DNA from 2 places in the Streptomyces sp. NPDC001663 genome. Region 2 is predicted to be linked to the other one. Evidence: riboswitches for the same ligand, from Rfam matches in the RefSeq annotation. Region 2 holds a riboswitch; the other holds the start of a gene.

Region 1 (5,148 bases), on a different contig from region 2:
ACGTGAGGTTGAATCCGAGTGTGCCCTGCTCGGCCAACAGCAGCCGCAGCGCGGCCAGATTGACCAGGTGCTGGCCCTTGTTGTCGGCCGCGCCGCGCCCGTACCAGCGCTCGCCCTCCGCGGTCAGGGTCCAGGGATCCCGGCCCGCACCCCACCGGCCCTCCTGCCCCTCCACCACGTCCGCGTGCCCGTAGCAGAGCAGGGTCGGCAGCCGGGGCGACTCGACACGCCTGCCGACCAGGAACGGCCCGCCGCGCGGATCGACGTTGTCGTACGTCCGCACACTGCACCCGAGACCGACCAGGGCCGGCGCCAACACCTCGTCCAGGTATGCCGTGACGGCAACGCTCGACTCGGGGCGGGAGCTCTCGGTCCGATAGCCGACCATGGCCGCCAGCTCGGTGAAGAACGCGCCCGAGTCCACGAAATCCCGGGCCTTGCGGAGCAGCTGCGCAGAGAACATGGGCATGGAGCGTAGGGCGGATTGCGGGCGGCGACCATTGCCGTTTGTAGAGCCCTGCGTTCTATTCTCGGCAAACCACGACGGGGGAGCGGAACGCGATGCAACTGGTGCCGGTGAGCCTCACCTACTTCCTGGAGGTCGCGCGGACCGGCTCGGTCAGCGAGGCCGCCCAGACGCTGAACGTCGCCCCGTCGGCGATCAGCCGGCAGATCGCCAAGCTGGAGGCCGGAGTCGGCGTGCCGCTGTTCGTCCGGCATCCGCGCGGGATGACCGTCACCGACGCCGGCTCCCGGCTGCTGGCGCACGCCCGCCGCAGCGAGGCCGAATCGGCCGCGCTCGTCGACGAACTGCGCACCGGGCGCGGGGCGGACGTCCGCAGCGTCACCGTCACCTGCTCGGAGGGGTTCGCCCGGCGCGTCGTACCGGGCGCGATGGCCGACTTCCGGCGGGCACATCCGGACGTCACCTTCCGCCTCGACATCGTGCACCGCCAGGAGGCGACCCGGCGGGTGGCCGAGGGCATCGCCGACGTCGCCGCCACCTATGCGATGGGCCCGCAGCACGACGTACGGGTGGAGTGCGCCGTCGTCATCCCGGTGGCCGCCATCGTCCCGGCAGGGCACGAGCTGGCGGGGCGGGAGCGGATCACCCTGGCCGAGCTGTGCGCCCACCCGCTCGCGCTCGGCTCGGCCGGCACCAGTCAGCGTGAACTCTTCGACATCGGCGCCCAGTTGGAGGGAATCACGGTCCGTCCGGCCCTGGTCTGCGATGCGCTCGCCCCGCTGTACGAGTTCGTGCGCCGCGGCGGTGGCGTCGCCCTCGTCGGCGATCTCGGCGACCTGGACGAGGGCACTGAGGGCGTCGTGCACGTGCGGGTGGACCACCCGGTCTTCCGGCAGCGGGAGGCCCAGGTCCAGACGATGCTCGGCCGCCGACTCCCGTGGGCGGCCTCGCAGTTCACCGAGCTGCTGGTGGCACGGCTCGACCGGCGTGCCTGAAACTCACGCGGGCCGTACGGCGATGCGGATCGCCGCCTCTCCCGCGTTGTGGATCGACTCCTCGCGGATGACCGAACCCGGGCCGGGCGCGTGGATCATCATGCCGTTGCCGGTGTAGAGGCCGACGTGGCTGAAGTTGTCGTGGAAGAAGATCAGGTCCCCGGGACGGCTCTCGGCGAGCGGGATCACCGTGCCGATGCTCGCCTGCTCGGACGTGGACCGCGGCAGGGCGACCCCGGCGGCCTTCCAGGCGGCCTGGGTGAGACCGGCGTTGTCGTACGACTCCGGCCCGACCGCACCCCACAGGCAGGGCCTGCCGATCTGCGCCTGTGCGAAGGCGACGGCCCGGTCGGCCTTCGTGCCGATGGGCGTCTGCGGCGCCGGGACACCGGTGTCGAGGACGGTCAGGTCCTGCGGGCGCCACTCCTGGGCCGCAGGTATGCCCGTGTCGAGCACCGACGGCTGCTGCGAGCGCCAGTCCTGGGTCATGGGTATGCCGGTGTCGAGGACCGTCTGCTCCTGCGGGCGCCACTCCTGGGTCATGGGCACGCCGGTGTCCAGCACCGTCTGCCCCTGCGGGCGCCACTGCTCAGCCATCGGTACGCCCGTGTCGAGCACCGACGGCTGCTGCAGTCGCCACGCCTCGTCGGCCGCACGGCGGGCCTGTTCCTGCGCCACCGGGTCCTGCCAGCCGCCCTGGGGCGGCTGTGCCTGCACCACGGCCTGCTGTGCCGTGGTCGCCCAGGCGGGCTGCGGCTGCTCGATCGCGGCGAGCGGCGCGCTCTGCTGCGCGGCCGTCTGCCAGCTGTCCAGGGCCGGACGCGGGAGTGAGGTCTGCTGGGCGGTGTACCGGTAGAGCAGCTCGCTGGCGGCCGCGATCTTGCGCTGGTTCTCCTGCTTGGACTTCCGCAGCGAGGACTGCTTCGACTCGGGGGCCGCCGCGGGCAGTGCGGCGACGGCCGCCTCCTGACGCGGCGCCGGCACGGCGGGAAGCGCGGCCGTGGGACCGGCGGTCAGTTCGGCGACCGGACGGCGGGCGCCCGCCGCGGGCAGCTCGGGAACGGGCCGCGGGGCTGCCTCCAGCTCACGGCCGGCACGGGCGTCGCCCGCCCACTCCGCCGGACGCGCACGCCGGGTCTCGGCCGGGCGGGCCGGTGTGCGGTCGGACGGCAGCACCGCCGGAACCGTCGGGCCCAGCGATGCCCGTGCCCCGTCGAACCACTGCCTGGTGACGTTGTCGAGATCGGGATCCGAGCGCCTGGCCCGGCCGGCAGGGGTGACGCGACCGCGCTTGGCCGCCTGCTGGACACGGGTCAGGTTGTGTTGGCCGGTGTCGTCCTCGGCCCGGTCGTAGAGGCTGCTCACACGCTGCCGGACGTCCTCGCGGCTGGGTCCCTCGTCCCCCGTGAGCGGTGCGGCGTCGGCGGTCTGCGACAGCAGCGCCACCGAGGTGAGGGCCGCCGTGGCGAGGGCGGAGTTGCGCATACCGGGGAGGCCTGTGCCTCCAGGACGCGACGATCGTTCCGGCGCCATGGGAGCCGTACTCCTTCCGTGCTCCGCCTACCGAGTTAGCTGTCGGGTTCGGGCGGTCGTTCCGGAAGGATTGCCCTACGGCCCTTGCCCCGAAGGGCAGTTGGGCCGATTCACCCCATGATTCGGTTGGGTCCCCGGCTCCGGCTGCCCACAGAGGCGCACCGGACTCGGCGGAGGCCGCGCTTCCCGACGGGGTTCGCCGGAGTGACTCGAGCGGCCTGATGCCAAGCTAGCCAACTTGTGCGGCTCGTGTGAAGGTTGAAGGGCGGAATGTCCGATACGCTTTTGTGACCTTCGTCTTGATGCGCCGTCAGATCGGCCCCTTCATATACGCACGGAGTCCGGGCGGCGACGGACTGTCGCGGCCGCGGACTCGGGACGTCAGGATCGCGGGTGATCGGCGCGCGCCGCGCGCTCGGCGTTGCGCTTCTTGATGCGCGCCCCCTCCTTGCGGACCTCGGCCTGGGTGGCGCGCTCCTTCACCAGCCACTCGGGCTGCTCCTGCTTCAGAGCCTCGATCTGCTCGGTCGTCAGCGGCTCGGTGATCCCACCGCGTGCGAGACCGGAGATGGAGATGCCCAGCTTCTCCGCGACCACCGGACGGGGGTGCGGACCCTTGGCCCGCAGCTCGCGCAGCCACTGAGGCGGATCGGCCTGGAAGGCGTCGAGCTGGGCGCGCGAGACGACACCCTCACGGAACTCGGCGGGGGTGGCCTCGAGGTACACACCCAGCTTCTTTGCCGCGGTCGCGGGCTTCATCGTCTGGGCGGTCTGGTGCGACTTCATGCCGTCCAGGGTAACGAGCGCGTACGGGCCCGCCGACCACGGCCGGTAACCTGGCGGAATGCCAGGCTCGGAAGCATCCCCAGTGTTCCGGCTTGCGTACGTCCCGGGGACGACGCCCGCCAAGTGGGTGCGGATCTGGAACGAGCGCCTGCCCGACATCCCGCTGACCCTCCTCGCCGTACCGGCCGCGGAGGCCTCCGGCGTGCTGCGCGACGGTACGGCCGACGCGGGGCTGGTGCGGCTGCCGGTCGACCGTACGTTCTTCAGCGCGATTCCCCTCTACACCGAGACGACGGTGGTCGTGGTCCCCAAGGACCACGTGATCACGGCGGCGGACGAGGTGACCCTCGAGGACCTCGCCGAGGAGGTCGTCCTCCACCCCCTCGACGACGTCTTCGACTGGGACCGGCCGCCCGGCGAGCCCGCCTTCGAACGCCCCGCCACCACCGAGGACGCCGTCGAACTGGTCGCGGCGGGCATCGGCCTGCTGGTCGTCCCCCAGTCGCTGGCCCGCCTCCACCACCGCAGGGACCTCACCTACCGGCCGGTCGTGGACGCCCCTCAGTCCGGCGTCGCCCTGTCGTGGCCCGAGGAGGCCACGACCGACATGGTCGAGGACTTCATCGGAATCGTCCGCGGCCGCACGGTCAACAGCTCCCGCGGCCGTCAGGCAGCGTCGCCTCAGCCGCAGGACAAGGCCGCAGACAAGGCCGGCCAACCGCGCCGTAAGCCCGCGGCCGCGAAGACCACGGGGAAGGCGACCACCCGGAACCCCCGCGGGGGCACAGGCGGCTCCAAGGGGGCCAAGCCCGCCAAGCGCGGAAAGCCGCGGCGCCGGTCGTAGGCGGCCCGGACGCTCACCCCGCCGGGTCGACCAGACCGACCAGCTCGGCCGAGCCGGCCGTGCCCCGTTCGGCTGCCGTCTCCGCCGCCGCCCGCTCGGCCAGCGCGTTGACGGCTGCGTTGAACCGCTCCATGGAGGCGGGACGGTCCGGGCCGAGGACGTACTCCTTGAGAACGCGGCGTCGCGCGGCCATCGGGTCGTGGCGCGGTTCGCGGACGGAGCGCAGGATCTCCGGCAGCCGGGTGCACTCGCGGTCGAGGAGAAAAGCGCCTCCGGCGGTGGTGTATGCGGCCCGGAACTCCTCGTCGGGCAGGTCCAGCGCGTTGGTCAGCACGTACGGCTTGAGACTGGCGACGAAGTCGGCGACCACCGAGGAGACGTCGCTGATGAGGACGTCCGCCTGGTTGAAGCAGTCGTACAACGTCGGCAGCTGTTCGGTGATCACGTGGTGGCGGACCGGGCCCGAGCTCTCCCAGAAGAGCCGGTGCCACTCTGCGCGCAGGTCGTGCCACTCGGCCGCGCCG
Region 2 (5,148 bases):
GAGTGGCGCTTCGAGACGTACGAGGGGGAGGGCGACCATCTGCGGCTCCGCTTCCGCGACGGCGGGCTCGCGATCACGCTGCACTACCGGATGCGGCAGGACGTCGTGGAGCGATGGGTGACCCTCGACAACGACGGGCCCGCTCTGGAGCTGCTGCGGGCCGACCCCGCGACCTGGACCCTGCCCGATCGGGAGGGCTGGCGGCTGTCCCAGCTGCACGGGCGGTGGGCCGCGGAATCCCGGCTGACCGCCTCTCCTCTCACCTACGGTGAGAAGGTCATCGGCAGCCGCCGCGGCCACACCGGGCACCAGCACTTGCCCTGGGTCGCGCTCGACACCGACGCGACCGAGGAGCGCGGCGAGGTCTACGGCTGTGCTCTCGGCTGGTCCGGTTCCTGGCGGATCGCGGTGGCGCAACTCCCGGACGCGCGCGTGCAGATCACCGGCGGCGCCGGCTACGACGACTCCGGGCTGCTGCGCCTGGAGGCGGGGGAGTCGTACACGTCCCCCGTCTTCGCCGGCCTCTGGAGCGACGGCGGCTTCGGCGGTGCGAGCCGCGCCTGGCACGCGTACCAGCGCGCGTACGTCATCCCGGACGCCGACCGGGACCGGCCCGTGCTGTTCAACTCCTGGGAGGCCACGGAGTTCGACATCTCCGAGGAGCAGCAGGGGACCCTTGCGCGCCGGGCCGCGGCGATCGGTGTCGAGCTGTTCGTGGTCGACGACGGCTGGTTCGGCAAGCGCGTCAGCGACCGCGCCGGACTCGGCGACTGGACGCCCAACCCGGACCGGTTCCCGAACGGCCTCAAGCCGCTCGCGGACTATGTGCACGCCCTCGGCATGCAGTTCGGCATCTGGGTCGAACCCGAGATGATCAACCCAGACAGCGACCTCTACCGCGCACACCCCGACTGGGTGCAGTTCCAACCGGGACGAAAGCGGACGGAATTCCGCAATCAGCTCGTACTGAACCTGGCCCGGGAGGACGTCCAGGAGTACCTGTGGGAGCGACTCGACGCGCTCCTGTCCAGCGCCCCGATCGACTACGTGAAGTGGGACTTCAACCGCTGCTTCACCGACGCGGGCTGGCCGGACGAGCCTTACCCGCAGCGGCTCTGGGTCGACCATGTCCATGCCCTGTACGCCCTGTTGGATCGGCTGCGGGCGGCCCACCCCGACGTCGCCTTCGAGTCCTGCTCGGGCGGTGGCGGCCGGATCGACCTCGGGATCATGAGCCGTACGGACCAGGTGTGGACCTCCGACAACACCGACCCGCTCGACCGGCTCGCCATCCAGCACGGCTTCAGCCAGATCCACCCTGCGCGCGTAATGGCCGCCTGGGTCACCGACAGCCCGAACACCCAGCTCAACGGGCGGGTCAGCTCGCTGCGCTTCCGGTTCGTGAGCGCCATGGCGGGCGTACTCGGCGTCGGCGGGGACCTGACTCAGTGGACTGAGGAGGAGCTTGCCGAGGCTCAGGAGTGGGTGACGCTCTACAAGGGGATCCGGCCCCTCGTGCAGCACGGCGACCTCTATCGGCTCCGACCCCCGACGGGTGGACTCAGCGCGGTGCAGTACGTGCGCGGGGACGAGGCGGTTGTCCTTGCCTGGCTCCAGGCTCAGAGCTACGGCGAACCCGTACCGGCGCTGCGGCTGCGCGGCCTCGATCCGGCAGCATCGTACGAATGCCTCGAAACGGGCGAAGTTCACGGGGGTGCCGTATTGCTGCATCACGGACTTCGTACCGGATTGCGCGGTGACCTCGATGCGGCGATCTTCCGGCTGCGTCGCATCTGAGTCGTCTGTCCGAATTGGCGCGTTGATTCTGCTTCATCATCCTTCGTTCCAACTCGCTCTGGAATGAGGTGTGGTGGAGCAGTGTCACGTGAGGAGCGTCATATCCGTGACCGTGCGTGGCCCGTCATGTTCACGTAATTCACATGCTTTACATGGGGGTTTGGGTAAGGAGATGCTCCCGTAATTCACGCTGGGTAACCGCGAATTCCCACAAGGGATCAACAGAATCCCATTCACAGGGAACCGTCACTTGTCCCTTTGCGTCGCGGTCGCTTACGTTCGCCACCAATCCGGACGGACGCCCAATCCTGCCGCCGCCCGGTGCCCGCACAACTCACCCGTGAACGGCAGGAGCGGGGGACCCACAGGTACAACTGCCTGTTCCGGTCTCCGGAACGGCTAGGGGTTAAGTCGCGTCCAAAACGCGGCCGGACATCTCCAGTTCGCACCCGACAGCTCACCTCGTAGGCGCCGGAGAGGAATTCGCCATGCCCGCGAAGGGTAAGCACCGCCGCCCGAAGTCCCAGCGTTTCACTCGCTCCATCGCCGTCGCCGGAACCGGTGGCGCAGCCCTTGCTCTTCCGCTCATGGGCGCCGCCGGGGCCCATGCCGCCACCCCGCAGTCCGCTTCCCAGTCGGTTTCGGAAAAGACCGTCCAGTCCCTTCCGGCCGCCGAGAAGAAGGCGACCGAGAAGAAGACCGCGGGCGTGCGGACCTATTCGGTCCGGGCCGGTGACTATCTCTCGAAGATCGCCGACGAGCAGCACGTCGCCGGCGGCTGGAAGAAGCTCTACTCGGACAACCGCCGGGCCGTCGGCGACGACCCGTCGCTGATCCACCCGGGTCTGAAGCTCACGATCGGCAAGAAGGCCGCGACGAGCACCACCAAGTCCTCGTCCTCCGCCCCGTCGAAGGCCTCTGCGTCGAGGGGCTCTTCGGCGAAGTCCTCTTCCTCCTCGAAGACGACCGCCACGCAGGCCGCCGAAACCACCAGCACCGCGAACGGGTTCACGCTCCCGGTCGCCGGTGCCACCGTCGGCACGGGCTACCACGTGGCCGGCAGCATGTGGTCCAGCGGGTACCACACGGGCGTCGACTTCGTCGTCCCGACCGGCACCTCCCTCAAGGCCGTGGGCGCGGGCACCGTCGTCTCCGCGGGCTGGGGCGGCGCGTACGGCAACCAGGTCGTCATCAAGCTCGCCGACGGCTACTACGCGCAGTACGGCCACCTGTCCCAGCTCTCCGTCTCGGCAGGCCAGACCGTGACCGAGGGCCAGCAGATCGGCCTCTCCGGAGCGACCGGCAACGTGACCGGCCCGCACCTGCACTTCGAGATCAGGACCACGCCGAACTACGGCTCCGACGTGGACCCGGTCGCCTACCTCCGCTCGAAGGGCGTCGGAGTCGGCTGACCCCCCGCCGACCCATCGCCTGACACGCCGCCGAAGGCCGGACCCCGATCCCCGGGTCCGGCCTTCGGTGTCTTCGGCTTTGCGGCGCCATGATCGCTTCATTGCGGTCTTGTGGCGGGTGGTGCAGGGCTGTCGACAGCGAGGGGAAAGTGGGGACACAGTGATCTCCGTAGCGATGCAAGCGCTTTCTAACGCCTTTCGAGGCCTACGGAGGTCCCCGTGCCCGGCGTCGACCGACGCACCGTCATCAAGGGCGCCGCAGCCGCGGCCGCCGCCGCCCAGTTCTCCTGGGCCCGCACCGCCGCCGCGGCGGACGGCTACGACGCCGAACTCCACTGGCTGGAGGGCCAGGCCCCGGACGTCCACGCCGGTGCCACCTGGGGCGTGCCCTGGGCGCGCGGCGCCCACCGGCCGGAGCAGAGGTTCCGGCTCGCGAGCGCGGACGGCGCGGACGTCCCCGTACAGACCTGGATCACCGGCTACTGGCCCGACGGCTCGGTCAAGTGGACCGCGCACGCGATCGCGCCGGACGCTCCGAAGGCGTCGGCGTACCGGCTCACGGCCGGAACTCCCGCCACGCCCGCGCGGAAGGTCACCGTCACCCGCTCCGCCGGACGCGTCGAGGTGTCCACCGGCGTCATCACCGCCGTCTTCGGCGCGAAGGGCTCCGACACGGTCGTCCGCAGTGTCCGACGCGGGACCGTCGAAATCGCGCGGGCCGGTCAACTGGTCGCCGTACGGCAGGAGTCCGTGCGCGAAGGCGCGGACGTCGAGCAGTTCGCCGGTCGTGTCGAGAAGGTCGAGGTGGAGCAGGACGGCCCGGTGCGGGCCGTGGTCCGCGTCGAGGGCCGGCACCGCCGCGGGGGGCGCACCTGGCTGCCGTACACGCTGCGTTTCGTCTTCTTCGCCGGCGCCGAGGCCTTCCGTCTGGTGCACACCTTCGTCTGGGACGGCGAGCAGAAGCCCGGCTCCGACGAGGGCGACTTCCTGCGCGGCCTCGGCATCCGCTTCACGGTGCCGCTCTCCGACCAGCCGTACGACCGGCACATACGGTTCGCCGACTCGGGCGGCGGCCTGTTCGGCGAGGCCGTCCAGGGCATCACCGGTCTGCGCCGCGACCCGGGCCGGGCGGTCCGCGATGCCCAGATCGCCGGCGAGAAGCTGCCGGACACGTCCACCTGGGACACGCGGGTGTCGAGCCGCCTCGCCTACATCCCGAAGTGGGGCGACTTCACGCTCACCCAGCCCACCGCCGACGGCTATGTCGTCCGCAAGCGCACCAAGGCGGGCCACGGCTGGATCCAGGCCGCCGCCGGTCGGCGCGCGGGCGGCTTCGGCTACGTCGGCGGAGCGGGCGGCGGACTCTCCTTCGGGCTGCGGGACTTCTGGCAGCGCCACCCCACCCAGCTCGACGTCCGCGGCGCCGCGAGCGAGGCCGCCGAGGTCACCCTCTGGCTCTACTCGCCCGAGGCCCAGCCCCTCGACCTGCGCTTCTACCACGACGGCCGCGGCCAGGACACGTACGAGAAGCAGGCCGAGGGCCTGGAGATCACGTACGAGGACTACGAACCCGGCTTCGGCACCCCGTACGGCATCGCCCGCACCAGCGAACTCACCTTCTGGGCACTGGAGAAGACACCGAGCGCCGCGGTGCTCGCCGCGCAGGCCGCCGCCACGGCGACCCCGCCGCTGCTCACCGCAACGCCTCAACGGCTCCATGCGGCAGGGGTGTTCGGCGACTGGGCCCCGGTCGACCGCTCCAACGGCGCCCGCAAGGCGGTCGAGAACCACCTCGACGATCTCTTCGCCTACTACCGCGACCAGCGCGAGGACCGCCGCTGGTACGGGTTCCTCGACTACGGCGACGTCCAGCACACGTACGACAACGACCGGCACGTCTGGCGCTACGACGTCGGCGGATTCGCCTGGGACAACTCGG

The links. Region 2 has a riboswitch for cyclic di-AMP ahead of ACFY1L_RS02490 (peptidoglycan DD-metalloendopeptidase family protein). Riboswitches for the same ligand answer to the same signal wherever they lie in the genome.
Region 1: another riboswitch for cyclic di-AMP. It lies ahead of ACFY1L_RS37235 (NlpC/P60 family protein); the one in region 2 lies ahead of ACFY1L_RS02490 (peptidoglycan DD-metalloendopeptidase family protein).

The regions. Positions count from the first base shown of each region.
Region 1 is NZ_JBIAUR010000013.1:290,602-295,749, forward strand. It holds gene ACFY1L_RS37225 (M20 family metallopeptidase) at 1-463, opposite strand, end outside; gene ACFY1L_RS37230 (LysR family transcriptional regulator) at 562-1,461, shown strand; gene ACFY1L_RS37235 (NlpC/P60 family protein) at 1,465-2,994, opposite strand; cyclic di-AMP (ydaO/yuaA leader) riboswitch at 3,003-3,177, opposite strand; gene ACFY1L_RS37240 (DUF5997 family protein) at 3,376-3,780, opposite strand; gene ACFY1L_RS37245 (LysR family substrate-binding domain-containing protein) at 3,839-4,624, shown strand; gene ACFY1L_RS37250 (hypothetical protein) at 4,638-5,148, opposite strand, start outside.
Region 2 is NZ_JBIAUR010000001.1:512,968-518,115, reverse strand. It holds gene ACFY1L_RS02495 (alpha-galactosidase) at 1-1,797, shown strand, start outside; cyclic di-AMP (ydaO/yuaA leader) riboswitch at 2,103-2,281, shown strand; gene ACFY1L_RS02490 (peptidoglycan DD-metalloendopeptidase family protein) at 2,286-3,209, shown strand; gene ACFY1L_RS02485 (Tat pathway signal sequence domain protein) at 3,429-5,148, shown strand, end outside.